3 regions of the Streptomyces sp. YKOK-I1 genome follow, and region 2 is predicted to be linked to each of the others. Evidence: riboswitches for the same ligand, from Rfam matches in the RefSeq annotation. Region 2 holds a riboswitch; each other region holds the start of a gene.
The links. A riboswitch is a leader RNA that binds a small molecule or an ion and turns the genes downstream of it on or off. The one in region 2 is predicted to bind cobalamin.

Region 1 (10,154 bases), 4.9 Mb from region 2:
GCGACCAGCCGCTGGTCCTCCTCCGACAGAAGAGCGACCGTCCCGAAGAAGGAGGCGAAGACACCCCCGCGGTCGATGTCCCCGACGACCAGCACGGGCAGCCCGGCATTCCGGGCGATCCCCATGTTGACGATGTCGGTGCGCCGCAGATTGATCTCGGCCGGACTCCCCGCCCCCTCACAGATCACCGCGTCATACGTGCCCCGCAGTTCTGCGAGACACTCCAGCACCGTCCCGAGCAGCTGCCGCTGCCGCCCCCCGTGGTAGCCCCGCGCGCTCAGCTCGCCCACCGGCCTGCCGAGCAGCACCACCTGACTGCTCTGCTCGCCACCGGGCTTGAGCAGCACGGGATTCATCAGCGCGGTCGGCTCGATGCGGCAGGCCTGCGCCTGCATGGCCTGCGCCCGCCCGATCTCCGCGCCCTCGCGGGTCACGAAGGAGTTCAGCGACATGTTCTGCGCCTTGAAGGGCGCGACCTTGACCCCCTGGCGGACCAGCCACCGGCAGATCCCGGCCGTGACGACGCTCTTGCCGGCGTCGGAGGTGGTGCCGGCGACGAGGAGACCCCCGCTCATGACCTGTGCCCCCTTGCGATGAGGCGCCCGGCGACACAGACGCCGAGCGCGAGCAGACCGACGCGCCGGGAGAGCCGTACGGCCCGCTCGATGTCGCCCGTGGCGACGGCGCGTCCTTCCCCGTTGAGCACCGGCCGGTGCTCGACCCGGCCCCCGTACGACAGCGTCCCGCCCAGCCGCACCCCGAGGGCCCCCGCGAACGAGGCCTCGACGGGCCCGGCGTTGGGGCTGGGATGCCGGTCCGCGTCCTGCCGCCAGGCCCGTACGGCCCCGCGCGGATCGTCCCCGGCCAGCGCGGCGAGTACGGCGGTCAGCCGTGCCCCCGGCCACCCGGCGAGGTCGTCGAGCCGGGCCGAGGCCCACCCGAACCGCCGGTAACGGGCGGATCGGTGACCCACCATCGCGTCCAGTGTGTTGACGGCCCGGAACCCGAGCAGCCCCGGCACCCCGCCCACCGCGCCCCACACCAGGGCGCCCACGACGGCGTCGGAGGTGTTCTCCGCGACGGACTCCACCACGGCCCGCGCGATCCCGTCGGCGTCGAGAGCCTGCGGGTCCCGCCCGCACAGATGCGGCAGCCGGGCCCGCGCCGCCTCGACGTCCCCCGCCTCCAGGGCCCGCCCGACGGTCCGGGCCTCACGGACGAGCGAGGTCCCGCCGACCACGGCCCAGGTGGCGGCGGCGGTCAGGACGACGGAGGCGGTGGGGGAGCGGCGTACGGCCCTCTCGGCGGCGGACCCGAGAGCGACCGCGCCACCCGCGCACACGGCGGTGTGCAGGGCGCCGCGTCCCCGGTGGTCCCGCCACAGCAGCCGCTCCACGGCACCGGCGGCCCGCCCGAACGCGGCGACCGGATGCCCCCGGCGGGGATCGCCGAGGAGCAGGTCACCGAGGAGGCCGGCAGCGGCGCCGTACGCGAAGACGCGATCGGCTCGCATCGGCTCAGCCGGCCGTGGGGGCGGGCAGCGATCCTGGGCTGTACCTGAGAGCCGGGCGGACTCCCGAACGGCAGGCGAGCATGGCGATATGTCCTCACTCAGGGTGTCCACGCCCTGGTTCGACGAGACCGGCGGCGAGAGTTCCTGGCTCCCGGGGCTACCTACCCCGGTGACAGTGGCGGGACCGCGCCGGATTCTCACCGGCTTCCTCTTCTGCCGCCGTACATGGCCCCGGCAGTCCACCACGCCCCTGGAAGGGCCGTCAACTTGCCGTTGACCTGCACGGGGAGAGTGTGCAGAACCCCACACGGGGGTGGTTCGCGAGGTCCTGAGGAGAGGTCATGCAGAGAGGTCATGCAGAAGGGGTGCGGGACGGCGATCCGTCCCGCACCCCTTCGGTGGTCGAGCAGATGGGTCAGGCGACGATCAGGGAGATCCCGTACGCCACCGCGGCCGCGCACGCGGCGAAGCACGCGTACGCGCCGGTGACCGCGAGAGCGGCGGAGCCGCCCTCTTCGGAGGCCCGCTCCTGGCGGGACAGGCCCATGACGCCGAGGGTGAACAGGGCCACGAGGGCCACCGTGATCACGAGGCTGACGCCGAAGACGGAGCCCAGGGCCGCCCAGTCGATGTCCATGCTGATTCTCTTCCTTCGTACCGGGTGGGCGGGCTCAGGCGGCCGGAGCCGTCGGCTCGGTCGTGGTGGTGGCCGTGGCGGCCGGGGACGGGATGGTGGCCGCCAGGTTCTCGGCGACCGGGTGGGCCGGGGGCACGGCCACGGCGGCGATCGCCGTGGTCACCACGCCGGCCGGCTCTGCGTGGTCGTGGTCGTTGACGTTGGTGTGGTCGACGACCTCGCGGCGGGAGATCTTCCAGATCGCCGCGCTGGAAGCGACGAGGAAGACCAGGACCAGGCCCGTGCCCCAGTCGCCCAGGCCGGTGACGGACTCGGCCAGCGCGCCCACCAGGGCGGCCGCCGGGAGCGTCAGGCCCCAGGCCACGAACATCCGGGTCGCCGTCGACCAGCGGACCACACCGCCCTTGCGGCCCAGGCCCGCGCCCATCACCGAACCGGAGACGGAGTGCGTGGTGGACAGGGAGAAGCCGAGGTGGGAGGAGGCCAGGATGACCGTCGCCGCGCTGGTCTGGGCGGCGAAGCCCTGCTGCGGCTGAAGGTCGGTCAGGCCCTTGCCCATGGTGCGGATGATGCGCCAGCCGCCGAGGTAGGTGCCGAGCGCGATGGCCATGCCGGCGGAGAGGATGACCCAGGTGGGCGGGTCCGAGTCGGGGGCGACGGCGCCGCCCGCGACCAGGGCCAGGGTGATGATGCCCATCGTCTTCTGCGCGTCGTTCGTGCCGTGCGCCAGGGAGACCAGGCCGGCCGAGGCGATCTGGCCCGCGCGGTAGCCCTTCGCCGCGGCCTTGCCGTCGGCCTTCCTGCCCAGCGTGTACGACAGCCGGGTGGCGAGCATCGCGGCGACGCCCGCCACGATCGGGGCCGCGACGGCCGGGATCAGGACCTTGGTGACCAGGACGTCACCGTGCACCGCGCCCAGGCCGGCCGAGGCGATGGTGGCGCCGATCAGGCCGCCCATGAGGGCGTGCGAGGAGCTGGAGGGCAGACCCACCAGCCAGGTCAGCAGGTTCCAGAGGATCGCGCCGACCAGGGCGGCGAAGATGACCTCGGGACGGATGCCGGTCTCGTCGACGAGACCCTTGGAGATCGTGTTCGCGACCTCCACCGAGAGGAAGGCGCCCACAAGGTTCAGCACGGCGGACATGGCCACCGCGACCTTGGGCTTGAGTGCACCGGTCGAGATGGTGGTGGCCATCGCGTTGGCGGTGTCGTGGAAACCGTTCGTGAAATCGAACGCGAGTGCGGTGACCACCACAATCGCGAGGATCAGCGAGAAGTTTTCCATTTACCCAGGCAATCGTTCGAAGTCATTGGTTTGTTGAAGGTAGGTAACCTGGGTAAACGGAAGGTGAACTGAGGGGGGCGCGAGGGTGTCCGAATGTGGTCGTCGTCACTACGTTCGCACGCCGCCCAAGCGCGACCGGGCCGCCGCCCCCGCCGGCTCCCCCCGAAGAGACGCTTCTCACGCGGCGGCCTCCGGTGCCGGGCGGTCGCGCCCCCTGGCAGGATCGGGGCATGGGTGAACAGCTGAGCGACGAACGTCAGGCCTGGGCGGCGCTCGTGGCGACGGCCCGCCGCACCGTCGCCGACGGCCTGGTCGTCGGCACCTCCGGCAACGTCTCCGTACGGGTCGGCGACACCGTGCTCGTCACCCCTTCGGGCGTGCCCTACGACCGCCTCACCCCGGACGACGTCACCGGTGTCGACCTCGACGGCCGGCAGGTGCGCGGCACGCTCGTGCCGACCAGCGAGCTGCCCCTGCACCTCGCCGTCTACCGCCGCACCGACGCCCGCGCGATCGTGCACACCCACGCCGTGCACGCCACCGCCGTCTCGACCCTCGTCGCCGAGCTCCCGACCGTCCACTACATGGCCGGCGCCCTCGGCGGCCCCGTCCGGGTCGCCCCCTACGCGACGTACTGCACCGAGGAGTTGGCCGAGCACGCCCTGCGTGCGCTGACCGACCGCACCGGCTGCCTCCTCCAGAACCACGGCACCCTCACCTACGGCGCCACGCTCGACCAGGCGTTCGACCGAACGGCCCAGCTGGAGTGGATGTGCCACCTCTGGCTCACCGCCTCCTCGGTCCCCGGCCACACCCCGACCCTCCTGACAAGGACCCAGATGACAGAGGCAGCCACCCGCCTCCAGAACTACGGCCAACAGCCCTGAACACCTTCTCCACCCCGCCCGCCACCTCCCCACCCAACGACGTCGCCCCGCCGACTTCTCTTCTGGCGGCCGCTTCTTCCCGCCGCGACGGCGCTCAGCCGCGACGGTGCCCATCGGCGGTGCCGAACCTCCCCGCGCCCTCGCCGCCTCAGCCCGGCCGCCCTCTGTCCGTCTGGTGGCTTCGCCCCGCTGCCCTCTCTCCGGCCGGTGGCTTCGCCCCGCTGCCCTCTCTCCGCCGGTCATTTCGTCCCGCCGACTTCTCTTCTGGCGGTCGCTTCTTCCCGCCGCGACGGCGCTCAGCCGTGATGGAGCCCATCGGCGGTGCCGAACCTTCCCGCACCCTCGCCGCCTCAGCCCGGCCGCCCATCGCTCCAGCCGCTGACTTTGTCCCGCCGTCCTGACTCCGGCCGGTCGTTTTTTCCCGCCCCGACGGTGCACGTCGGCGGTGCCGAACCCTCCCGTACTTCCACCGCCACCCCGCCCCCGCTGGCCGTCAAGAGGAATGGCCAGGACACTGGACGGGTGCGCACTGTCACCGCGACGGCCGCCGCCGTCACCGCAGCCCTGGCCGCCGGCGCCGCCAGTGTCGCCGCCGGCCGGCTCGCCAGCGACGCCGCACTCAAGGCGCCGCCCGGCCGACCCCTGCCCACCGAACCCCGGCTCACCGTGCACGGCACCGCCGCCGGCCAGGTGACCCTCACCCGGCACCTCGCCACCCTCCGCCCCGGCACCTACGGCCTCGCCGGCGACGGCTCCCACGCGGTCGTCGGTCCCGTCCTCACCGGCGCCGCCCACTCCGCCGACACCGTCGTCCGCCGCCTCGAACAGGTGACGCACGGCACCCTCGACCCCGGCGACGCGGTCTGGCTCACCCCCAACCTCTACGTCGGCACCCCGAGCGGCACCCTGGGCCTCGACCACGCCGACGTCGACGTCCCCGGCGAACTCGGCAACCTGCCCGCCTGGTTCGTCCCCGGCGCCCGCCGCACCTGGGTCATCGCGGTGCACGGCCTCGGCACCACCCGCGAACAGGCCCTGAACCTCCTCGGCTTCCTGCACCACCGCCGCTTCCCCGTGCTCGCCCTGTCCTACCGCGGCGACCTCGGCGCCCCCCGCCCCACGGACGGCCTCAACCACCTCGGCCAGACCGAGTGGCGCGACCTGGACGCGGCGATGCGCTACGCCGTCCGCTACGGCGCCGAGCGCCTCGTCCTGCTCGGCTGGTCCACCGGCGCCACCATGGCCCTGCGCGCCGCGGCCCGCTCCGGGCTGCGCGACCTCGTCTCCGGACTCGTCCTGGACTCCCCGGTGCTGGACTGGCAGTCCACCCTGCGCGCCCTCGCCGCCGCCCGGCACACCCCCGGCGTGCTGCTGCCGCTCGCCGTCCGCGCCGCCCAGGGCCGCACCAGTCTGCACGCCACCCCCGACGGCCACGGCGACGACATCGCCGACCCGGCCCGGCTGACCGTGCCGACCCTGATCTTCCACGGCCCCGACGACACCGTGGCCCCCTGGCACGTCTCCCGTCGCCTCGCCGCCCGCCGCCCCGACCTGGTCGCCCTCCACACCGTCGCCCAGGCCCCGCACGGCGCCATGTGGAACGCCGACCCCAAGGCCTACGAAGAGGCCCTCCGCCGCTTCCTCACCCCCCTCAGCTGAACCGCGCGGCACCTCCCCACCGCACCGGTCCCGAAGGTTCCGTTTAAGCCCGTACCACTGGCCTGAACCCGTCTCCTCGCCGCTCCTCGGACCCCGTGCGTTGGCCAGTCCCGTCGCCCGCGGTGACATTCCGTTTGGGTTTTCGGACCGTCAACCGGAAGACTGCACCCGTGACGTCCCGTATCCCGCGCGACTCCAGGCTTCGACTCGTCCGCCCGCGACCCCTGGCCGCCGCCCCCACAGCTGTGAACCAGCGGCGCCCGCGCCGCCCCGCGCCCCGCCCCCCGGAGGGCACTCCGGCCCCGGCGGAGCTGGCCAGAATGGCACGCTCAGGTCTGGCCGCCGCGGCCCGTGTCGCGCGCTGGGCCGACGGCGTCCTCGGCCCCGGCGGTGACGCCGCGACCGCCGACGGCAAGGCCACGCTCTCCGGCCAGACCGCCGAACGCGCGGCCCGCGATCTGGCCCTGACCCCGGATCAGGTCCGCCACGACTGGGACACCGCCCGGCTGGCGGGCCTCGTCGAGGTGCACGGCGACAGCGCCCGCCCCGGCTGGCGGCTGCGCGCCTGGGACCGCGACGACACCGCCGTCCTGCGCGGCTGGGTCGCCCTGTTCGACGCCTGGTCCCTCGCCACCCCGGAACCCGCCGAGGAGGAGCCCGCGGCCGTCGCCGAGGTCGTCTCGGCGATGCCCCAGGTGCTCTCCTTCCTCCAGCTGTCCGCCGGGCCCGTCCCCGTGGACCAGCTCCTTGACCTGCTGCGCCAGCGCGTCACCGAGCTGCGCACCGAGCGCTGCGAGGTCCCCTACGCCGCCGACGCGGCCGGTCCGCCGGCCCCCGCCGCCCCCGGGCCCTCCGCCGACGCCGACCCGGCGGAGCCCGCCCGGGACGCCGAACTCGCCCCCCTGCTCGACTGGGCCCTGCACGCGCTCGCCTCCGTGGGCGCCCTCACCTGCGGCGACGGCCAGGCCACCCTCACCCCGCTGGGCAACTGGGCGGTGTGGGTCAAGCTGGAGCAGATCTGCGTGGCCGCGCAGAGCCCCGCCGGCAACATCGAGCAGGCCGCGGAGGACATGCTCCGCGGCTGCGCCCAGCTGCGCCCCAACGCGGCCCGCGCCGAGTACCGCGCCTGGCTCGCCGCCCGTCCCGTCGGCAGCGCCGTCACCGAGCTGCTCGTCGCCGCCCGCGGCGAGGACGCCCTGCTGCGCGGCCTGGCCTTCGAGGCGCTGCGCGTCGTGGGGGCCCCCGCCGAGCCCGATGTGCGGGCCGTCGTGGAGGTGGCCGCGCTCAGACCGTACGCGCTGCTCTGGCTGGCCGAGCACGACGGCGTCGACCCCGAGGACGCCCACGAGGTGCTCACCCGTGAGGAGGCCACCTGGCTGTGGGTCGACACCGCCGCCGCGGTCGCCGACCACGGCGAGGCCCCGATGCTGGTCCGGCACCTGGAGTCCGCGCTGCAGCCGACCGTGCCCGCGCTGCTCGCCGAGGTGCGCGCCGTCGGACACCCCCGCACCGTGCAGGTCCTGGTGGCGCTGGCCGCCGCGCACCCCGACCCGGCGCTGGCCAAGGCCGTCCGCCGGGCCGCCTTCCAGGTGCACACGGGCGGCTGAGCCGACCCGTGTCCGGGGCCTTCCGGGGCCCCGGGCCGTCAGGTCTGGATGTCCGGCGCGTAGGTGCCGAAGCTCCAGATGTTGCCCTCCAGATCGCGGGCCAGGTAGTCGCGGGAGCCGTAGTCCTGGTCCGTAGGGGGCATCAGGACCTCGGCGCCCTGTTCCACGGCCCGGCGGTGGTGCGCGTCCACGTCGTCCACCACGACGTACACCCCGGTCGGGCCCGCGTCCTTCATCGCCGTGTCGAAGACCCCGCCGCGGCCCTTCGAACCGATCATCACGGCGCCGTTGCCCTGCACCAGCTCGGCGTGCATCACGGCGCCGTTCTCGCCCTCGTACACCGACAGCTCCGTGAAGCCGAAGGCCTCGGTGAGCTGCCGTATCGCCGCCTTCGCGTCGGCGTACAGCAGCGTGGGATAGACGCTCGGGCGGCCGCTCGCGCCTGTCATGCAGATCACTCCCTCGTCAAGATCGAACACCTGAACCCAGAAAAAGTGCTTGCACGGGGCCGTTAGACTGGCCTCATGGCCATTCTCCTCGCGCATTAGACGGCGGGAACGTCCTCAGCCGCACAACCCGCCACCGACCCCGCACAGGAGTCTGACCGTGATCTCCGCCTCCGGCATCGAGCTGCGCGCCGGTGCCCGCATCCTCATCGAGAGCGCCTCCTTCCGTGTCGCCAAGGGCGACCGCATCGGCCTGGTCGGGCGCAACGGCGCGGGCAAGACGACGCTGACCAAGGTCCTGGCCGGCGAGGGCATCCCCGCCGCGGGCCAGGTCACCCGCTCCGGCGAGGTCGGCTACCTCCCGCAGGACCCGCGCACCGGCGACCTCGACGTCCTCGCCCGCGACCGCATCCTGTCCGCGCGCGGCCTCGACGTCCTCATCCGCAAGATGCGGGAGAACGAACAGCGCATCGCCAACGGCACCGGCGCCACCCGCGACAAGGCCATGCGGCAGTACGAGCGCCAGGAGACGGAGTTCCTCACCAAGGGCGGGTACGCCGCCGAGGCCGAGGCCGCCACCATCGCCGCCGCCCTCAACCTGCCCGACCGGGTGCTCGGCCAGCCCCTGCACACCCTCTCGGGCGGTCAGCGCCGCCGTGTGGAACTCGCCCGCATCCTGTTCTCCGACGCGGACACGCTCCTGCTCGACGAGCCGACGAACCACCTCGACGCCGACTCGATCGTCTGGCTGCGCGACTACCTCAAGACCTACCGCGGCGGCTTCATCGTCATCTCCCACGACGTCGACCTGGTCGAGACGGTCGTCAACAAGGTGTTCTACCTGGACGCCAACCGCTCCCAGATCGACGTCTACAACATGGGCTGGAAGCTCTACCAGCAGCAGCGCGAGGCCGACGAGAAGCGCCGCAAGCGCGAGCGGCAGAACGCCGAGAAGAAGGCCGCCGCCCTGCACTCGCAGGCCGACAAGATGCGCGCCAAGGCCACCAAGACCGTGGCCGCGCAGAACATGGCCAAGCGCGCCGACCGGCTGCTCGCCGGCCTGGACGCGGTCCGGGTCTCCGACAAGGTCGCCAAGCTCCGCTTCCCGGAGCCCGCGCCCTGCGGCAAGACCCCGCTGATGGCCGAGGGCCTGTCGAAGTCGTACGGCTCGCTGGAGATCTTCACCGACGTCGACCTCGCCATCGACAAGGGCTCCCGGGTCGTCATCCTCGGCCTCAACGGCGCCGGCAAGACCACCCTGCTGCGGCTGCTCGGCGGTGTGGAGCAGCCCGACACCGGCGAGGTCCGCCCCGGCCACGGCCTCAAGCTCGGCTACTACGCGCAGGAGCACGAGACCCTCGACCCGGAGCGCACCGTCCTGGAGAACATGCGCTCCGCCTCCCCGGACCTGGACCTCGTGGAGGTCCGCAAGGTGCTCGGCTCGTTCCTGTTCTCCGGTGACGACGTCGACAAGCCCGCCGGTGTCCTCTCCGGCGGTGAGAAGACCCGCCTCGCGCTCGCGACCCTCGTGGTCTCCTCGGCGAACGTCCTGCTGCTCGACGAGCCCACCAACAACCTCGACCCCGCCAGCCGTGAGGAGATCCTCGGCGCGCTGCGTACCTACAAGGGAGCGGTCGTCCTCGTCACCCACGACGAGGGGGCCGTGGAGGCGCTCCAGCCCGAGCGGATCATCCTGCTGCCCGACGGTGTCGAGGACCTGTGGGGCTCCGACTACGCGGATCTCGTCGCGCTCGCTTGATCATCCGTGGTGGATCATCCGTCTTGGATCATTCGGCCCATGGGTGATCCCTCATCTGTGTGAGATCTCCTCGTATCGAGGTGTGTCCTACATCCATTTTCCGGCCGATCCCTTTGTCGACAAGGGATCGGCCGTCGTGCGTCTCTGACCTGGTACTTCGCCGAAGAACCCGTTCGGCCGTACGAACATCTCCGGTTGGAATCACAGGTTCCACTTGTGGGGACGCGCTCCTGTCGTCAAAACCCTCTCGCACGGACCTTGCCGAATGGGTGGCCATCGGGCCCCGGAGGGGTGATCATGAGGGGACCAGAGCGCACTTCCCATGAGGAGGCACGGGTGGCCGAGACTCTGAAGAAGGGCA
Region 2 (8,378 bases):
ACTGGCGACGGAACTGGTGCTGCGGACCTCGACGTCCAAGCCCCGCAGCACCTGAGGGGCGTCAGCCCCGTACGACCGTCACGGGCACGTCGTGATGCCGTACGACGACGGCGTCGCGCTGCTCGCCCACGAGCCGCAGGCTCGCGTGCGCCGGGGTGTCCCCGCTGGAGGACCCGGCGTACAGCAGGATCTCGCCGGGTTCCACGATCCGCCGGCCGTCCAGCCCCGTGAAGGCCAGCCGGTCGGTGTGCACCTCGAAGCGGACCGTGGCCTCCTCGCCCGGCTCCAGCGCGGCCTTGGCGAAGCCCAGCAGCTCCCGCACCGGCCGGGTGACCTGGGCGACCGGGTCGGTGACGTACAGCTGGACCGTCTCCGCGCCGGCCAGCGGCCCGGTGTTGCGCACCCGCACCGACACCGTGAACCGCCCGTCCGTGGGCACCAGTTCACGGTCCACGGTCAGTCCGTCGACGGCGAACGTCGTGTACGACAGCCCGTGCCCGAAGGGGAAGGCCGGCGTCGGGTCGAGGTTGGACAGCCAGCTCTGCCGGTCGCCCAGCGGCGGGTGCAGATAGGTGTACGGCTGGCCGGCGGGCGTACGCGGGATCTGCACGGGCAGCTTGCCGCTGAAGTTCGTGGTCCCCGCGAGGAGTTCGGCTACCGCGCGGCCGCCCTCCTCGCCCGGCAGGAAGACCTGCACCAGGGCCGCCGTACCGGAGGCGAACCGGCCCACGGCGTACGGCCGCCCGCTGCTCACCACCAGCACCACCGGCGTTCCCGTCGCCAGCACGGCCTCCACCAGCTCCTCCTGCACCCCGGGCAGCCGCAGATCCTCCACGTCACAGCCCTCGCCCGAGGTCCCGATGCCGAACATCCCGGCCTTGTCGCCGACCACCACCACGGCCGCGTCCGCGCCCGCGGCCTCGGCGACCGCGCCCGCGATCCCCGACCGGTCCGGCTCCCGCACCGGGCAGCCCTCGGCGAACCGCCAGTCCACACCCGGGAGTTCAGCGGCCAGCGCGGCGCGCAGCGACACCGCTTCGACCCCGTTGCCGAGGTCCTCGCGGTCGGAGAGGACATGGTTGGGGAAGCTGTAGCAGCCGAACATCGTGCGGACGTCGTCGGCGCACGGCCCGATCAGGGCGATCCGCCCGGCGGACGGCAGCGGCAGACCACCGGAGTTGGCCAGCAGCACGGCACTGTCCCGGGCGACCGCACGGGCCAGCCGCCGGTTCTCCGGCTTGTCCAGCTCCAGCTCGCCCGCGCGCAGGGCGGGCGGCTCCGGATCCCAGTCGGCGTCCAGGAGCCCGAGCGCGAGCTTCTGCCGCAGCACCCGCCGCACCGCCCGGTCGACGTCCGCCTCGTCGGCCTTCCCCGCGCGGACGGCCCCGACCAGCGCCGCGCCGAAGCCGCGCTGGTCCGGCAGTTCGACGTCCAGGCCCGCCCACAGCGCCCGCGCCCCGGCGTCCGCCAGATCGGCCGCCACCCGGTGCGCGTCCACCAGGAACGGCAGCGACCAGTAGTCCGAGACGACGGTCCCCTCGAAACCCCACTCCTCGCGCAGCACCCCGGTCAGCAGCCGGCGGCTCGCGGCGGGCGCCTCGCCGTCGATCTCGGCGTACGAGTTCATGACCGAGCCCACCCCGGCGGCCACGATCCGCTCGAACGGCGGCAGGATCACGTCGTGCAGCTCGCGGGGGCCGATCCCGACCGGGGCGTGGTTGCGGCCGCCCATCGACGCCGAGTACCCGGCGAAGTGCTTGAGCGTGGCGTACACCCCGGCGCTCTGCAGGCCCCGCACATACGCCTCGCCCATCGCCCCGACGAGATACGGGTCCTCGCCGTACGTCTCCTCGCAGCGCCCCCAGCGGTAGTCGCGGATCACGTCCACGACGGGGGCGAGGCCCTGGTGGACCCCGGCCTCGGCCATGTCGGCGCCGATCGCCTCGCCGACCCGGCCGATCAGCGCCGGGTCGAAGGTGGCCGCCATGGCGAGCGAGGTGGGGTAGATGGTGGCGCCGTACGTGGTGAAGCCGGTCAGGCACTCGTCGTGCGCCATGGCAGGGATGCCGAACCTGCTCTGCCCGATGATCTGCCGCTGGCGGGCCGCGAGCAGCCGGGCGTGTTCCAGCGCGGGCCGGGGCACGGTGCCGTAGGGGCGGGTGAGCTGGCCGAGGCCGTGCCGGGCGGTCTCGTCGAGGTCGCCGACCCGGCCGAAGAGACTGGTGCCGGGGGCGACCTCGGGGCCGGCCGGTTCGACGTCCTCCCAGGTGCTGCTGAGCTGGGCGACCTTCTCCTCCAGGGTGAGGCGGGCGAGCAGCGCCTCGACGCGTTCGCCGGCCGGGAGAGCGGCGTCGGTCCAGGGACGCGCCGGGGAGAGCTGCCGAGAGGGGTCCGGCGTGGTGGTCGTCATGCACGACTCCGTTCTTGGGCATGCCGAGGAGGGCCGGCGCCCCCGTGGCGTCGGCCTCTTCGTCTGCGGCGGTGGGTTACGCGGTCGGTTACTTGGAGAATCCGGCGGTCAGTCCGGCGACCAACCGGCGTCTGGCGAGGACGAAGACCACCAGCATGGGAAGGGTGGAGAGCACCACCGCGGCCATCGTCGCGGGCACGTCGATGCCGAACTCGCCCCGGTAGAGCGTCAGAGCGAGCGGCAGTACGGCCTTGTCGCCGCTCTGGGTGAGGATCAGGGGGAACAGGAAGCCGTTCCAGACCTGGAGGCCGTCGTACACCGCGACCGTCACCAGCGCGGGCCGGGCCAGCGGCGCCGCGAGCGAGAACAGCATGCGCCAGTCCCCGGCGCCGTCCACGACCATCGCCTCGAACAGCGAACGCGGCACGTCCCGCAGGAAGCTGACCAGGATCATCACGGTGACCGGCAGCGCGAACGCCGCCGAGGGCAGCACGATCGCGAGCAGACTGTCGTACATATGCATCCGGATGATCAGCAGATAGACCGGGATGATCACCGCTTGGAGCGGGATCGCCAGGCCCAGCAGATACAGCCGGAAGGTCAGCCGGGAGAAGCGGTCGGCGTGCCGGACGATCGAGAACGCGGCCATCAGGGCCACGACCACGGTGACCGCGACCGTCGCGGCGGTGACGACGACGCTGTTGAGCAGATAGGTGGTGAAGCCGCCGTCCAGGACGGTCCGGTAGTTCTCCAGCGTCGGGTGTCCGGGCAGGGACAGCGGGCTGGCGGTGGTGAAGTCGCCGCGCCCGCGCAGGCTGGTGACGACCAGCCAGTACACGGGGACCACGACCAGCGCGGTCCACCCGAGGGCGGCGCCGCCGGCGACGGTTCTGCGCAAGGCGTTCACATGCCCTCCTGCTGGCTGTCCATCCGGGTGAAGCCGGACAGGCGGGTGGTGAGCAGCGACAGCGCGAGGCCGAACACCACCAGCAGGGTGGCGATCGCGCTGGCCCGGCCCATGTCGTGCGACTGGAAACCCGTGATGTACATGGCCAGCGGCAGGACCCGGGTCGCGGTGCCCGGGCCGCCCGTGCCGCCGGACAGGACGTAGATCAGATCGAAGTAGGTGAGCGAGCCGACCAGCATCAGGGTGCTCGACGTGACCAGCGTGTACTTCAGCTGCGGCAGCGTGATCCGCAGGAAGCGGGTCGCGGGACCGGCGCCGTCGATGGCGGCGGCCTCGTACAACGAGACCGGGATCTGCCGGATGCCCGCCTGGTACAGCAGGGCGTGGAACGGCACGAACTGCCAGGCGATCACGAAGATCACAGTGTAGAGAGCCAGGTCGGGGGAGCCGAGCAGCGGCCGCGCCAGCCAGTGCAGCCCGGGCGTGGCGCCGATGCCGAAGGACGGGTCGAGCAGCGCCTGCCAGGTCAGACCGATCGCCACGGCCGACAGCAGCAGCGGCAGGAACCACACCACGGCGAACAGCGCGCGCAGCCGCCCCTTGGGCGACTGGAACACCCCGAGCGCCAGTGAGACCGGTGTCTGGACCAGCCAGCTCACCGCCATCACCTTGAGGGTGAGCCAGAGCGCCTGCCAGGTGGCGTCGTCGGCGAGGACCCCGCTCCAGTTGGCGGACCCGGCCCAGCCGAGCGAGCCCAGACCGTCCCAGCGGGAGAGGCTCAGCACCACCACGCCGACCAGCGGCACCAGACCGAACAGAGCGAACAGCAGCAGCGCGGGCGCCGCCATGAGCAGGGCACCGCCCGGGCGGCGCCGTGAACGGGCCGTGGCCGGCCGCGTCGTGGAGGACGCGACCGGTCGCGGCGTACGGACCACCGTGGTCATTACTGCGCCGCCTCGCTCATGGCCGTGCCGAACTCCTCCGGCTCGATCTGCCGCAGGAACGACTTGTCCACGTTGGTCAGCAGCGGATCCGCCTGGTCGGAGGGGAGCGCCTGGTCCCAGGAGAGCTGGAACGTCGGGGAGTTCTGCACCAGCTGGTATACGAAGCTCAGCCACTTCTTGTCGTCGGCCGACTTCACCGCCGCCAGCTTGGTGTCCAGTCCGTTGACCGGAGGCACACTGCCCGCCGCGAGATAGGCGTCGACCTGGTCGCCGTTCAGGACGTAGTTCTTCAGGTAGGTGAGCGCCGCCGACTTGTTCTTGCTCTTCGAGTTCAGGGACAGGAAGTTGGAGGGGTTGCCGACGATGGCCTTCGGGTCGCCCGCGCCGCCGGACACCGACGGGAAGGCGACATAGCCCAGGTCCTTCTTCACGAAGTCCGGTGCGGCCTTGACCAGGTTGGCGTACTCCCAGGTGCCCATCAGCTCCATCCCGGCCTTGCCGGTGTAGAGCAGCGCGGTGGAGGCGCCCTGGTCGTAGCTGACGGAGGAGGCGTTGTCGCCGAACGCCCCGGCCTTCGCGAGTTCCTGGAGGCGGGTGTTGGCCGCGGTGACCGCCGGGTCCTTCCAGGCCGCGGCGTCACCGGAGGCGATCTTGGTGAACACCTCGGAGCCGCCCTCGCGGTCGAGCAGGTACTCCAGGTACATCAGCGTCGGCCACTTGGAGTTCGCCGCGAGGGAGATCGGGGTGACCCCGTCGCCCTTCAGCTTCTTCACGGCGGCCAGCAGTCCGTCGTACGTCGTCGGCGCCTCCACGCCCGCGTCCTTGAGGACCTTCTTGTTGTAGTAGAGGACCACCGGGGCCAGCCCGTTGGCCGGTATGCCGTAGACCTTGCTGCTGAACGTGGCGCTCTGCAGCACGCTCGGCGTGAACCGCAGCAGCCCCACCTGAGCGTCGGTCAGGGCGTCGACCTTGTCCGCCTTCACATAGTCGTTCAGCGCGCCGCCGCCCCAGCTGAAGAAGATGTCCGGGGCCTGGTCCGCCCCGAACGCCACCCGCAGCTTCTGCTTGTAGTCGTCGTTCGCGAACAGCCGCAGGGTGATCTTCTCGTCCGGGTGGTCCTTGTTGTAGGCGTCGACGGACTCCTTGAGGATCGTCTGGTCGTTCAGCGCCCACATCGTCAGGCCCTTCGACGACGAGCCCCCCGACGACGATCCGCCCGGCCCCGACGTCCCGCACGCGGCGAGCAGGCTCAGCGCCGCCGTCGCGGTGACCACGGCCACCGCCGCGCGTCGTGTTCTCGGAAATACCCGGATTCCGTGCATGCTCTGCCTCTCTTCTTCCCGGCATGCTCGGCATGCCCTGTCCGTTCGGCAGGCGGCCGGGCGGCTCGCGCGAAAGGCTTTCGACCGCCCTCGCCGCGGACGGCTCGCCTGCTGGACCGGGACACTGGCACGGCCGTCACAGCCAGGACAAGGAGGGGAAAACCGCCGGTTACGAAACATTTTCGAGCGTCCGGGGCGGAACGGCCGGAGCGAGGAGAGCCGGATCACGTCGGACAGTGCGCTCTTGGCCAGTTCGCCGGGGCACGGTACCTTCACTCTGATATCGACGACGGAAACACGGAAGCCGGTGGAAATCCGGCACGGTCGCGCCACTGTGAACGGTGCGCTCCTGGTGGAGGGGCGGACCGCGAGTCAGACCCGGGGCCGTCGTCCTGTGCACCACCGAGATGGGACGCGAACTCCCAGAGGAGGCCCTGCCATGGCGCAGCACGTCGCCCAGCCGACCACCGCCGCACCCGCCGTTCCCGCCAAGCTCCCGCTGAAGGACATCGCTCCCTGGGCGGTCTTCTTCGGCATCCTCATGCTGGTCCTGCTGTACTTCGTCGGCGCCGAGCAGGGCGCCACCTCCGTCGTCTCCGGCGAGGGAGTCCACGAGTGGGTGCACGACGCCCGCCACCTGCTCGGCTTCCCCTGCCACTGACGAGGGACGCCGCACCGCCATGAACTCCGCAACCGTGCGAAACCTCCTGGTGCGGGGCATGCTCGCCGGCCTCGCGGCCGGCGTGCTCGCCCTCGTCGTCGCCTACTTCCTGGGCGAGCCGAACGTCGACAGCGCCATCGGTTTCGAGGAGGCCCACGCCCACGAGCACGAGGTCGAACTCGTCTCCCGCTCCCTTCAGTCCACCGCCGGTCTCGCCACCGGCGTCCTCGTCTACGGGGTCGCCTTCGGCGGCGTCGCCGCCCTCGCCTACTGCTTCGCCCTCGGCCGGGTCGGCCCCTTCGGCCCGCGGGCCACGGCGCTGCTGCTGTCGGGGGCCGCGCTGCTGGCCGTGTACGTCGTGCCGTTCCTGAAGTACCCGGCCAACCCGCCCGCGGTCGGCGACCACGACACGATCGCCAAACGGACCACCCTGTTCTTCCTGATGATGCTGCTCGGTGTGCTGCTCGCGATCGCCGCGGTGATCGCCGGCAAGCGGCTCGCGCCGAGGCTCGGCACCTGGTACGCCACCGTCGTCGCCGTCCTCGGCTTCGTCACCCTGATCGGTCTGGCGTACGCGTTCCTGCCCACGATCAACGAAGTCCCGGCGGACTTCCCGGCCACCCTGCTGTGGCGGTTCCGCCTGTCCACCCTCGCTCTCCAGATCACGCTGTGGACGGGCTTCGGCCTCGTCTTCGGCGAACTGGCCGAACGGCTCCTGAACCCCGGGCCCGTGAAGGCGCCGGCGCGGACGGCCGTGACCGTCCCGCAGTGAGCCGACCGCAAGGACGGTGAACGCACAGGGCCCCCGGATCCGTCCGGGGGCCCTGTCATACGCGGTCGTCCGTTGATTCGCCGGCCGGGTCCAGCGGCTGCCCGAGCCGCAGGTTCCACCGGCCGTCCCGCCCGCTGACCGAGGTGACGCTCAACGGGGGCACGTCGAGCCGCCAGAACGCCGCCGCCGGCGCCCCCAGCACCCGCACCACCACGGCCCGCACGATCTCCGGCTCGACCACCGCGACCGTGTGCCCGTCCGTCTCCGCCGCCGCCCGCAGCCAGCGGCCGACCCGTGCGCACAGGTCCGCCACCGACTCCCCGCCGTGCGGCGCCGCGTCGGGTTCGGCGAGCCAGCGGCCGACCTCCTGTGGCTCGGCGGCGCCGACCTCGGCGAGGGTCAGACCCCGCCAGCGCCCCACGTCCAGACCCGCCAGGTCAGCCTCCTCGACCCCGTCGAGACCGAGGGCGGCCGCCGTCTCCCGGCAGCGCGCACTGGGGGAGACCAGGACCCGGACCGCCGGGCGCAGGGATCCGGCGGCGGCCCGCGCCCGCGCCAGCCCGCCCGCGTCGAGGGAGCATCCGTCGTCGAAACGGGCCTGGCGCAGGGAGTCGTTCATCGCGGGCGGGACGAAGCTGACGCGGCTGGTCACGTGGCGGTTCCTCCAGGAGCGGGGAGCGTGCCCAGGAAGCGTATGTGCGGGCGGTCCCCGGGGGCGGCCCGGGTGACGGCGGCGCGGACGCCGTACACCTCGGCGATCAGCTCCTCGGTGAGGACCTCCTCCGGGGTGCCGCCCGCCACCACACGGCCCCGCCGCAGCACGAGCAGCCGGTCGCAGTACATCGCGGCCAGGTTGAGGTCGTGCAGGGCGACCACGCTGGTGAGCAGGGCGAGCTGGTGCTGGATGTCGAGGTGGTTGGTGGGTTCGTCCAGCAGCAGTTCCCGGGGCTGCTGGGCGAGGGCGCGGGCGATCTGCACCCGCTGGCGCTCCCCGCCGGACAGTGTCCGCCAGGGGCGGGCGGCTTTGTCGGCCAGACCGGTGCGGGCCAGCGCGGAGCGGACGGCCTCCTCGTCCTCGGCGGAGGCGGGCGCCCAGGCCCTGCGGTGCGGGACCCGGCCGAGGCGTACGACGTCGAGGACGGTCAGCGCGACCTGGGTGTCCGCCTGTTGCTCGACCACGGCCACCCGCCGGGCGACGGCGCGGCGCCCCGCCCGCTCCAGCGGGCGTCCGTCGAGCGTGACGGTGCCGGAGGACGGGGCGAGGACACCGGCGAGCAGCCGCAGCAGGGTGGACTTGCCGAAGCCGTTCGGGCCGAGCAGCCCGGTGACGGTCCCGGGGCGTGGGGCGAGGCCGACCCCGTC
Region 3 (10,154 bases), 790 kb from region 2:
GCGGCAGATGGCCGAGAACGAACCCCGCTACCCCGTGGTCGCCAACGACTGAACCACGCCACCTCGCGGACGACGCCTGGCCGGGAACCCTCCCGGCCAGGCGTCGTTCGTATGTCCGACACACGTTCGATCGCTTATGCACATCCGCTGATCCATTACCGGTCACGGCGAGGGGGAATCTCAGTGTGTAGAGGTAGTGAATGAAGCAAATCCGTTCCCATAGCGGTCAGTTGTAGTGCTGAATGGGAAGTGCGGGGATACGCAACGGCGCGCGCCCGGCACGGCGGGAGGGGCGTGTTGCCCACTGGCGGCTGAGAGGGGTTGTTCGTGCCAGCTTTCCCATACAGCACCACATACCGCACCATGGTGACGGTGGCCGCACCAACGGTTCCGCCCTCGCTCTCTCTTCCGGTCATCGAGGCTTCCTTTCCCCGGCATCTGCATCCGTATTGGCCCCGGTTGCAGGAGAAGACGCGCTCCTGGCTGCTGGAAAAAGGCCTCATGCCGGCGGACAAGGTCGCAGAATATGCCGACGGACTGTGCTACACGGATCTGATGGCGGGCTACTACCTCGGCGCCTCCGAGGAGGTTCTCCAGGCCATAGCCGACTACAGCGCATGGTTCTTCGTCTGGGACGACCGGCACGACCGCGACGTCGTCCACGGACGCACCGCGGAGTGGCGCCGGCTCAGGTTCCGGTTGCACGCGGCCCTGGACGCCCCGGCGGCCCACCTGCGCCATCCCGACCCGCTGGTGGCCGGCCTCGCGGACAGCGCGGGCCGGCTGTTCGCGTTTCTCCCCGGCACCTGGAACGCGCGGTTCAGACGCCACTTCCACTCCGTGATCGACGCGTACGACCGGGAATTCCGCAATCGCCTCCAGGGGCGGGTCCCCCCGGTCGGCGAATATCTCGCGCTGCGCCGGCTCACCTTCGCGCACTGGATCTGGACCGACCTCCTGGAACTGAGCGCGGGATACGAACTCCCGGACACGGTGCGCAAACACCCGTCCTATCGGAAGGCGGCCCTGCTGAGCCAGGAATTCGCCGCCTGGTACAACGACCTCTGCTCGCTCCCGAAGGAAATAGCGGGTGACGAGGTGCACAATCTCGGAATCAGTCTCATCGCCCATGAGGGACTGACTCTGGAAGAGGCGGTGGATGAAGTGCGGCGGCGCGTCGAGGAATGCATCTCCGGATTCATCGACGTGGAGAAGGACGTCTTACGGCTGGCTGACCGGCTGGCCGACGGGACGGTCCGCGGAAAAGAACTCGGCGCCGCTGTACGGTCCTGCCTCGCGAACATGCGGAACTGGTTCAGTTCCGTCTACTGGTTCCACCACGAGTCCGGCCGGTACACGGTCGACAGCTGGGACGACCGGTCCACGCCCCCGTACGTCAACAACGAAGCGGCAGGTGAGAAATGACCGTCGAATCGGTGAAACCCGGGTCCGCCGGGACCAGGGCACCGCAGGAACCGCCCCTGGCCGGCGGCAGGGTCCCGCTCCTCGGCCACGGCTGGAGGCTGGCCCGCGGCCCACTGGCCTTCCTCGAACAGCTGCGCGACCACGGTGATGTGGTCCGGCTCCGGCTCGGCCCCAAGACGGTGTACGCCGTCACCGCGCCCGAACTCACCGGGGAACTCGCCCTCAGCCCCGACTACATCATCTCCGGACCCCTGTGGGAGTCCCTGGAGAGCCTGCTCGGCAAGGAGGGTGTGGCCACCGCCAACGGCCCGCTCCACCGCCGCCAGCGACGCACCATCCAGCCCGCGTTCCGGCTCGACGCCATCCCCGCGTACGGGCCGATCATGGAGGAGGAGGCCTACGCGCTCGTCGAACGCTGGAGCCGCGGCGAGGTCCTCGACGCCACCGCCGAGGGCTTCCGGGTGTCCGTGCGCATCTCCGCCCGCTGTCTGATGCGCGGCACCTACATGGACGCCCGCTCCGAGCGCATCACCTCCGCGCTCGCCACCCTGTTCGCCGGTATGTACCAACGCATGGTGCTCCCCCTCGGACCTCTTTATCGGGTACCGATTCCGGCCAACCGCGAATTCAACCGGGCACTGGCCGATCTCCACCGGCTGGTCGACGAGATCATCGCCGAGCGCCGGGCATCCGGTCAAAAGCCGGACGATTTGCTGACGGCTTTGCTGGAGGCGACGGACGAGAATGGCGATCCCATCGGGGAACAGGAGATCCACGACCAGGTCGTCGCGATACTGACCCCGGGCAGCGAAACCGCCGGTTCCGTGGTCATGTCGCTGCTCCACGTCCTCACGGAGCATCCGGATCAAGTGGACAAGATCCGCGCAGAGGTGAAAAACGTTGTCGGTGACCGGCGGGTCGCATTCGACGACGTCCGAAAGCTCCGGCACACGGCCAATGTGGTGGTCGAGACCATGCGGCTGTATCCCGCCGTATGGATACTGACCCGGCGCGCGGTGACCGACACCGAGCTCGGCGGATACCGCATTCCGGCCGGTGCGGACATCGTCTACAGCCCGTACGCGGTCCAGCGTGATCCGCGTTCGTTCGAGCGGAACGAGGAGTTCGATCCCGACCGCTGGCTGCCCGGTCACTCCGCCCCGGTGCCGAAGTACGCCATGTCGCCGTTCGGCGTCGGCAACCGCAAGTGCCCGAGCGACCACTTCTCCATGGCCGAGCTCACCCTGATCGCCGCGGTGGTGGCGACCGCGTTCCGCTTCGAGCCCGCGCCCGGCTCCGACAACCGCACGCACATAGGAATCACGCTCCGGCCGCGCCGACTGCGGGTGCGGGCGCTGCCGGGGTGAGAGCGTGCGGGGCCCGCCCGGGGCCGTGGACGGTCAGGCGACCGCCTGCGGCCCCCGGAAGGTCCGCCGGTAGGCGTTCGGGGTCGTCCCCAGCGACCGTACGAACTGATGGCGCAGGGCGCCCGCCGTGCCGAAGCCGGTGCGCCAGGCGATCGCGTCCATCGTCTCGTCCGTGGCCTCCAGCAGCTGCTGTGCGAGCAGCACCCGCTGGCGCAGCAGCCAACGGTAGGGGGTGGTGCCCGTCTCCTGCTGGAAACGCCGGGCGAAGGTGCGCGGTGCCATGTGCGCGCGGACCGCGAGCTGCTCGACCGTGACCTCCTGGTCGAGGTGCGCCTCCATCCAGGCCAGCACCTCCCCGACCGTGTCGCAGGAGGAGCGGGGCAGCGGCCGCTGGATGTACTGTGCCTGGCCGCCGTCCCGGTGCGGCGGTACGACCATCCGCCGGGCGATCCCGTTCGCGACCTCGGGCCCCTGCTCCTTGCGGACGAGGTGCAGACAGGCGTCGATCCCGGCGGCGGTGCCGGCGGAGGTGATCACCGGGTCCTCGTCGACGTAGAGGACGTCCGCCTCGACGACCGTCCTCGGGAAGCGGCGGCCCAGGAGCTCCGCGTGCCGCCAGTGCGCGGCACAGCGCCGGCCGTCGAGCAGCCCGGCGGCGCCGAGCACGAAGACGCCGGAGCACACGCTCAGCACCCGTGCCCCGCGCGCCACGGCCCGGCGCAGGGCGTCGAGCAGCTCCGGCGGATAGTCGCGGTCGACGGCCGCGTCCGCGGCCGGTACGGCGATCAGATCGGCCTCCTCCAGCCGGTCGAGACCGTACGGCGTGGAGACGGTGAGCCCGCCGACGTGCGTGCCCAGCGACGGGCCCTCCGCGGAGACCACGGCGAAGTCGTACACCGGCAGCCCCTCGTCGCTGCGGTCGAGGCCGAACACCTCGCAGACGACACCCAGCTCGAAGGGATGCAATCCGTCGAGCAGCACCGCGGCCACGTTCTTCAGCATGCTGCCAGTGTGCACCCGAGGTGGCAGTAATTTGAAGGTGTACGGCAGTCCTGCCACTCCCGGTCAGGAGTGTCCGGCGCGACAGTGGTGTACATGAACACGAACCAGATCGAAGGCCTCGTCGGAATGCTCCTCGTCCTGGGGATCCTCGTCCTCCTGGTCCTCCCGTCCGTGCTCGGCATCGCGCGCGACCGGCGCGCCGACCGGCAGATCAGGAAGGCCCAGGAGGCCCGTGGGGAGAGGGAGGATCAGAAGTCCTCGTCCAGGTCGACGGTGCCCTCCACCGCCACCTGGTACGCCGACGGCCGGCGCTCGAAGAAGTTGGTCAGCTCCTGAACGCCCTGGAGCTCCATGAAGGAGAACGGGTTCTCCGAGCCGTACACCGGCGCGAAGCCCAGCCGTGTGAGGCGCTGGTCGGCGACGCACTCCAGGTACTGCCGCATCGAGTCGGTGTTCATGCCCGGCAGTCCGTCGCCGCACAGGTCCCGCGCGAACTGCAACTCCGCCTCGACGGCCTCCCGGAGCATGTCCGTGACCTGCTGCCCGAGCTGCTCGTCGAACAGCTCCGGCTCCTCCTTGCGGACCGTGTCGACCACCTCGAAGGCGAAGCTCATGTGCATGGTCTCGTCCCGGAACACCCAGTTGGTGCCGGTGGCGAGACCGTGCAGCAGACCCCGGCTGCGGAACCAGTAGACGTACGCGAAGGCGCCGTAGAAGAACAGGCCCTCGATGCACGCGGCGAAGCAGATCAGGTTGAGCAGGAAACGGCGGCGGTCGGCCTGCGACTCCAGCCGGTCCAGCTTCTCCACCTCGTTGATCCACTTGAAGCAGAACTCCGCCTTCTCGCGGATCGACGGGATGTTCTCCACCGCGTCGAACGCGGCCGCGCGGTCCTCCGGGTCCGGGAGGTAGGTGTCCAGCAGGGTCAGATAGAACTGGACGTGGACGGCCTCCTCGAAGAGCTGCCGGCTCAGGTACAGGCGCGCCTCGGGGGAGTTGATGTGCTTGTACAGCGTCAGCACCAGGTTGTTCGCCACGATCGAGTCGCCCGTCGCGAAGAAGGCGACCAGCCGGCCGATCAGATGCTGCTCCATCGGGGACAGCTTGGCGAGGTCGGCGACGTCCGAGTGGAGGTCGACCTCCTCCACGGTCCAGGTGTTCTTGATGGCGTCCCGGTAGCGCTCGTAGAAGTCCGGGTAGCGCATGGGGCGCAGAGTCAGCTCGAAGCCGGGGTCGAGCAGGTTCTTGTCGCTGGGCATTACTGGCAGGCCTCGCAGGACTCGGGGTTCTCAAGGGAGCAGGCGACGGCGTCGGGGTCGGCCGTCTGCTGCGCGGGGAGGGTGGTCGGGGTCTGCGCCTGGGCGGCGCGGGCGATCCGGGTCGCCGGACGCGAGCGCAGGTAGTACGTCGTCTTCAGGCCCGACTTCCAGGCGTACGCGTACATCGAGGAGAGCTTGCCGATGGTCGGCGTCTCCAGGAACAGGTTCAGCGACTGGGACTGGTCCAGGTACGGGGTGCGGGCCGCGGCCATGTCGATCAGGCCGCGCTGCGGGATCTCCCACGCCGTCCGGTACAGGGCCCGAACGTCCGCCGGGATCCACGCGAAGTCCTGCACCGAGCCGTTGGACTCGCGCAGCGCCTCCCGGGTGCGCGCGTCCCACACGCCCAGCTCCTTGAGGTCCTGCACCAGATACGAGTTGACCTGGAGGAACTCACCGGACAGCGTCTCGCGCTTGAACAGGTTGGACACCTGCGGCTCGATGCACTCGTAGACGCCCGCGATGGAGGCGATGGTGGCGGTGGGGGCGATGGCGAGCAGCAGGCTGTTGCGCAGGCCCGTCGTCGCGATCCGCGCGCGCAGCGCCGCCCAGCGCTCCGGCCAGGTGAACTCGACGCCGTAGTGGTCGGGGTGCAGCACACCCTGCGCCGTACGCGTCTTCTCCCAGGCCGGCAGCGGCCCGCCGCGCTCGGCGAGGTCGGTGGAGGCCTCGTACGCGGCGAGCATGATCCGCTCGGCGATCCGCGTCGACAGCGCACGCGCCTCGGCGGAGTCGAAGGGCAGCCGCAGCTTGAAGAAGACGTCCTGGAGCCCCATCGCGCCCAGGCCCACCGGACGCCACCTGGCGTTGGACCGGCCCGCCTGCTCGGTCGGGTAGAAGTTGATGTCGACGACCCGGTCGAGGAAGGTGACGGCGGTGCGGACCGTGGCGTCCAGCCGCTCCCAGTCGAGGTCGCCGGCCGTCGGGTCGACGAACGCGCCGAGGTTCACCGAACCCAGGTTGCAGACCGCCGTCTCGCCGTCGTCCGTGACCTCCAGGATCTCCGTGCAGAGGTTGGAGGAGTGGACGACATGGCCCGGCAGCGCCGTCTGGTTGGCGGTGCGGTTGGCCGCGTCCTTGAAGGTCATCCAGCCGTTGCCGGTCTGGGCGAGGGTCCGCATCATCCGGCCGTACAGATCACGCGCCGGGATGGTCTTCTTCGCGAGCCCGGTCTCCTCCGCCTTGCGGTACGCGGCGTCGAACTCCTCGCCCCACAGGTCGACCAGCTCGGGCACGTCGGCGGGGGAGAACAGCGACCACTGCCCGTCGGCGTTCACCCGACGCATGAACTCGTCCGGGATCCAGTGCGCCAGGTTCAGGTTGTGCGTACGGCGGGCGTCCTCACCGGTGTTGTCGCGCAGCTCCAGGAACTCCTCGATGTCGGAGTGCCAGGTCTCCAGGTAGACCGCGGCCGCGCCCTTGCGCCGGCCGCCCTGGTTCACGGCGGCGACCGAGGCGTCCAGGGTCTTCAGGAACGGCACGATGCCGTTGGAGTGCCCGTTGGTGCCGCGGATCAGCGAACCGCGCGAGCGGATGCGGGAGTACGACAGCCCGATGCCGCCGGCGTGCTTGGACAGCCGGGCGACCTGGTGGTAGCGGTCGTAGATCGAGTCCAGCTCGTCCAGCGGGGAGTCGAGGAGGTAGCAGGACGACATCTGGGGGTGCCGGGTGCCGGAGTTGAAGAGGGTGGGGGAGGACGGCAGATAGTCGAGCCGGCTCATGAGCCCGTAGAGCGCGGCGACCTCGTCCAGGGAGCGGGCCGTGTCTCCCCCAGAGGGGGGACCCCCATCGGCGAGACCGGACGCGACCCGGAGCAGGAAGTGCTGGGGCGTCTCGATCACCTTGCGGGTGATCGGGTGTCGCAGCAGATAGCGGCTGTGCAGGGTGCGCAGCCCGAAGTATCCGAAGCGGTCGTCGGCGCCGGTGTCGACCAGGGCGTCCAGCCGGGCCGCGTGCAGCCGTACGAACGCGGCGGTGCGGTCGGCGACGAGCCCCTCGCGGTGGCCGACGGCGACGGACTCCGTGAAGGACGTCACGCCCTGGGAGGCGGCCTCCGCGGCGATCGAGACCGTCAGCAGCCGGGCGGCCAGCTTCGAGTAGGCGGGGTCCTCGGAGATCAGGCCGGCGGCCGCCTCCGTGGCCAGCTCGCGCAGCTCCGTCTCGTCCGCCCGCGCCGACCGGCCGCGCAGCGCGGCGGCGGCGACCCGCCCGGGGTCGGCGTCGGGGAGGTCGGCGGTCAGCTCGGTCAGGGTCCGCAGCAGCGCGGTACCGGGACCGTCGGTGTCCGGCTGGATCGCTGAGGCCGGATCGGCTGGCGCGATGGTCACGTGGGGCTCTCCCTCGCTCGGCAGGGGGCCTGGCGGAGCGCAGGGGGCAGCACACGAGCGCGCACGGCGTCGCGTCCACCGGCCCACTCCACGAGACCCGGACGTCAAGGCACCCGGACCGGGACGGCCGGGCGCGCTGTCGGCAGGTCCTCGGACTGACGCTCGTGCACAGACATGCACAAGTACACCGTTGCGGGACAGTTCCGGATTCGCACCGGATTCCCCTGCGGCGACAACGAGCATGAGCATACATCTTGTGCTCGCCTGTCACGCCACCCCCAGATGTTGTGTCGGGGTGGTGTCAGAGTGTCAACTCGTAGGTGAGGAGAGTGACGTCGTCCAGATGCGGCACGGGATTCCAGTCCCGCCCGGGTGTACGGACGAAGCCGAGACGTTCGTAGATCCTATGGGCGGTGTGCATGCTGCGCTGGGTCGACAGGACGACCGCCGCGCAGCCCTCCGTGGCCCGCGCCCGGTCGAGACAGGCCCGTACGAGGGCTTCCCCGGCGCCCCGGCCCCGCGCGTCGTGCGCGACCGCGAGCGCCCGGATCTCGGCCTCACCGGGCCGCGCGATGTCGGCGACGGGACCGGGACCGGCGACGAACGTGACACCGCCGAGGAGCCGCTCGCCCTCCACCGCCACGAGCACCTCCGCGGCGGCGGCCCGCGCGGCCACATCCTTCAGCACCGGCAGATACTCGTCCCCCTCGCCGTAGTCGAGGAGGCCGTCCTGGAGATAGGCCCGCGCGGTGATCTCGCCGAGCGCCTCGTACTCACCGGGATCCGCCCGCCGTATCACGATGTCCATGGCCCCGAGTCTGCCCGAGCCGCGCGCGCGGGCCTCCCGATTTTCCCTGGAGGCGCCCGGGTTGCGGGGTACGGCGGGAGTGATTCCATGGAAGGAGGTGCCGGCGCCCACGGGTCCTCCGTCCCGAGGAACGCTCTCGGAGGGAGAGCACACGATGACCAGGGTCGTCCGTCACACCCCGGGCAAGCAGCGGCCGCGCAACGCGCCGATGGCGACGCTGCACTTCAGACGTGCGGGGCACGGCGTCAGACGTGTACTCCTCGCCCGCTGGCACCGCCTGACGATTCGTCTGGAGGCCCGCCGTGGCGTCACCCGCCCCAAGAAATGGCACCGGTGGTTCACCTACGGCAACCTCACCAGACTCATCTGGCTGATCGCCCTCCTGGCGATCCTCGCCTGGTGCGGGGACGCCGTGTACAGCGCCTTCAAGGGGTCGACCAGCTTCGATGACTGGCTCAAGGACAAAAAAGGTGTCGAAACCCTTCTGAACCTCCTCGGCCCGGTCCTGACCGCTTCGATCGCAGCCGCGCTCTTCCTGTTCTGCTGGTACAGCTGGACCAAACACCGCTACCTCGCCAAGGTCCGCAAGGACCCCCGCCGGCTGGTGCTCACCGCCGGCCAGGACATCGCCGGGATCGTGGGCCGTGAGGCGATCGCCGAGGTCATCGCCCAACGGCTGCGGGACCGCAACACACGCAGGCCCTATCTGCTCGTCGGCGGTGTCGGCGCGGGCAAGACCGCGGTCCTGGTGCGGCTCTGCGAACTGCTGGCCCGGGAGCACGCCGTGCCCGTGCCGATCCGGCTGCGGGACGTGGACGGCGGGGGCGACCTGGACTTCCAGAGCCTGGCCCGGCAGCGCTTCACCGAGGAGGCACCGCAGGGTGTCCTGGCCCGCGGCAAGAACGACCGGGTCTGGCAGCAACTGCTCGCCGACGACAAGCCGGTGGTGATAGCCGACGGTCTGGAGGAGGCTCTCCTCGACGACAGCCTCCAGCAGAACCGGGACAACATCATCCGCAAGGCCATCGAGCGCGCGCACAAGGAGAGACTGCCGCTGGTCATCGCCTCCCGGCCGCACAGCCCCCTGGAGAGCACCGCCGCCGCGATCGTGGAGCTGGAACCGCTGAGCGAGGAGGAGGCGCTGCGCTTCGTCCAGGCGCACGTGCCCGACTCGGACGAGCGGCGCGTGGACTGGATCGTGGAGACGGCGGAGGTGACCGAATCGCCCGTCTACCTCCAGATCGCCCGTGAACTGCACCGTCACGGCGCCCTGGACGACCCCAGGCGGCTGAACACCCGCAGCCGGGACCGCGGCACGCTGCGGCTGTGGCTGCTGGAGCGGTGGAAGGACACGCTGTGCGAGCGGCTGCTGCGCGAGGAGGTCGCGCTGAACGAGCGGGAGCGCCGTGACACGGTCGAGGTGGTGTCCGCCCTGGCGTGCATCGGGCTGCTCCAGGACAAGCTGGAGGTGGGCTTGACCGAGCTGCTCGCCTGCGACTCCCGCTCGGGCGGCCGGAGTACGACGTCCCGGACGGGCCCGCGGACGGGCGCACCGCGCCAGGACCGCAACGGCAGACAGGGCCAGGCCTTCTCGGAGTGGCACCGGCAGAAGATCTGGAACTCGCTCCGCAGGAACCTCGGGGAGGAGGCGCAGCGGCTGCTCACCGAGAGCAGCGCGGACCAGGCCCAGGCGATCCTCGCCCGTTTCGCCGGCAACGCGGACAAACTCGGGCTGGTGGAGGGGTTCGAGAAGAGGGTCCGCTTCCCGCACAGCATCATCCAGGCCTACTTCGGCTTCCGCGTGCTGCATCACCTGGGGGAGCGCGCTGCCGGAGAGCTGGTCGACCAGGCACTGCAACCGCCCGGCCCCAGCCGTGAACTGCTCATCGCCCTGGTGCTGCTGTCC

Region 1: linked by a shared signal. The riboswitch ahead of ACYQ8Q_RS11480 (cobalamin biosynthesis protein) and the one ahead of ACYQ8Q_RS33930 (CbtB domain-containing protein) in region 2 are both predicted to bind cobalamin.
Region 3: linked by a shared signal. The riboswitch ahead of ACYQ8Q_RS30510 (ribonucleoside-diphosphate reductase subunit alpha) and the one ahead of ACYQ8Q_RS33930 (CbtB domain-containing protein) in region 2 are both predicted to bind cobalamin.

What each region holds. Positions count from the first base shown of each region.
Region 1 is NZ_BAAGDR010000001.1:2,672,235-2,682,388, reverse strand. Features, by position in the region: gene ACYQ8Q_RS11485 (cobyric acid synthase) at 1-575, opposite strand, end outside; gene ACYQ8Q_RS11480 (cobalamin biosynthesis protein) at 572-1,513, opposite strand; cobalamin riboswitch at 1,630-1,772, opposite strand; gene ACYQ8Q_RS11475 (hypothetical protein) at 1,929-2,150, opposite strand; gene ACYQ8Q_RS11470 (inorganic phosphate transporter) at 2,185-3,435, opposite strand; gene ACYQ8Q_RS11465 (class II aldolase/adducin family protein) at 3,666-4,322, shown strand; gene ACYQ8Q_RS11460 (alpha/beta hydrolase) at 4,845-5,981, shown strand; gene ACYQ8Q_RS11455 (hypothetical protein) at 6,152-7,588, shown strand; gene ACYQ8Q_RS11450 (VOC family protein) at 7,627-8,037, opposite strand; gene ACYQ8Q_RS11445 (ABC-F family ATP-binding cassette domain-containing protein) at 8,195-9,793, shown strand; gene ACYQ8Q_RS11440 (helix-turn-helix domain-containing protein) at 10,130-10,154, shown strand, end outside.
Region 2 is NZ_BAAGDR010000001.1:7,599,337-7,607,714, forward strand. Features, by position in the region: gene ACYQ8Q_RS33905 (LacI family DNA-binding transcriptional regulator) at 1-55, shown strand, start outside; gene ACYQ8Q_RS33910 (glycoside hydrolase family 3 N-terminal domain-containing protein) at 62-2,410, opposite strand; gene ACYQ8Q_RS33915 (carbohydrate ABC transporter permease) at 2,499-3,317, opposite strand; gene ACYQ8Q_RS33920 (carbohydrate ABC transporter permease) at 3,314-4,165, opposite strand; gene ACYQ8Q_RS33925 (extracellular solute-binding protein) at 4,261-5,541, opposite strand; cobalamin riboswitch at 5,831-5,986, shown strand; gene ACYQ8Q_RS33930 (CbtB domain-containing protein) at 6,023-6,244, shown strand; gene ACYQ8Q_RS33935 (CbtA family protein) at 6,264-7,016, shown strand; gene ACYQ8Q_RS33940 (histidine phosphatase family protein) at 7,072-7,668, opposite strand; gene ACYQ8Q_RS33945 (ABC transporter ATP-binding protein) at 7,665-8,378, opposite strand, start outside.
Region 3 is NZ_BAAGDR010000001.1:6,809,515-6,819,668, forward strand. Features, by position in the region: gene def (peptide deformylase) at 1-52, shown strand, start outside; gene cyc1 (epi-isozizaene synthase) at 364-1,425, shown strand; gene ACYQ8Q_RS30490 (bifunctional albaflavenone monooxygenase/terpene synthase) at 1,422-2,792, shown strand; gene ACYQ8Q_RS30495 (helix-turn-helix domain-containing protein) at 2,826-3,794, opposite strand; gene ACYQ8Q_RS30500 (hypothetical protein) at 3,888-4,130, shown strand; gene ACYQ8Q_RS30505 (ribonucleotide-diphosphate reductase subunit beta) at 4,043-5,053, opposite strand; gene ACYQ8Q_RS30510 (ribonucleoside-diphosphate reductase subunit alpha) at 5,053-7,440, opposite strand; cobalamin riboswitch at 7,565-7,689, opposite strand; gene ACYQ8Q_RS30515 (GNAT family N-acetyltransferase) at 7,742-8,248, opposite strand; gene ACYQ8Q_RS30520 (NACHT domain-containing protein) at 8,403-10,154, shown strand, end outside.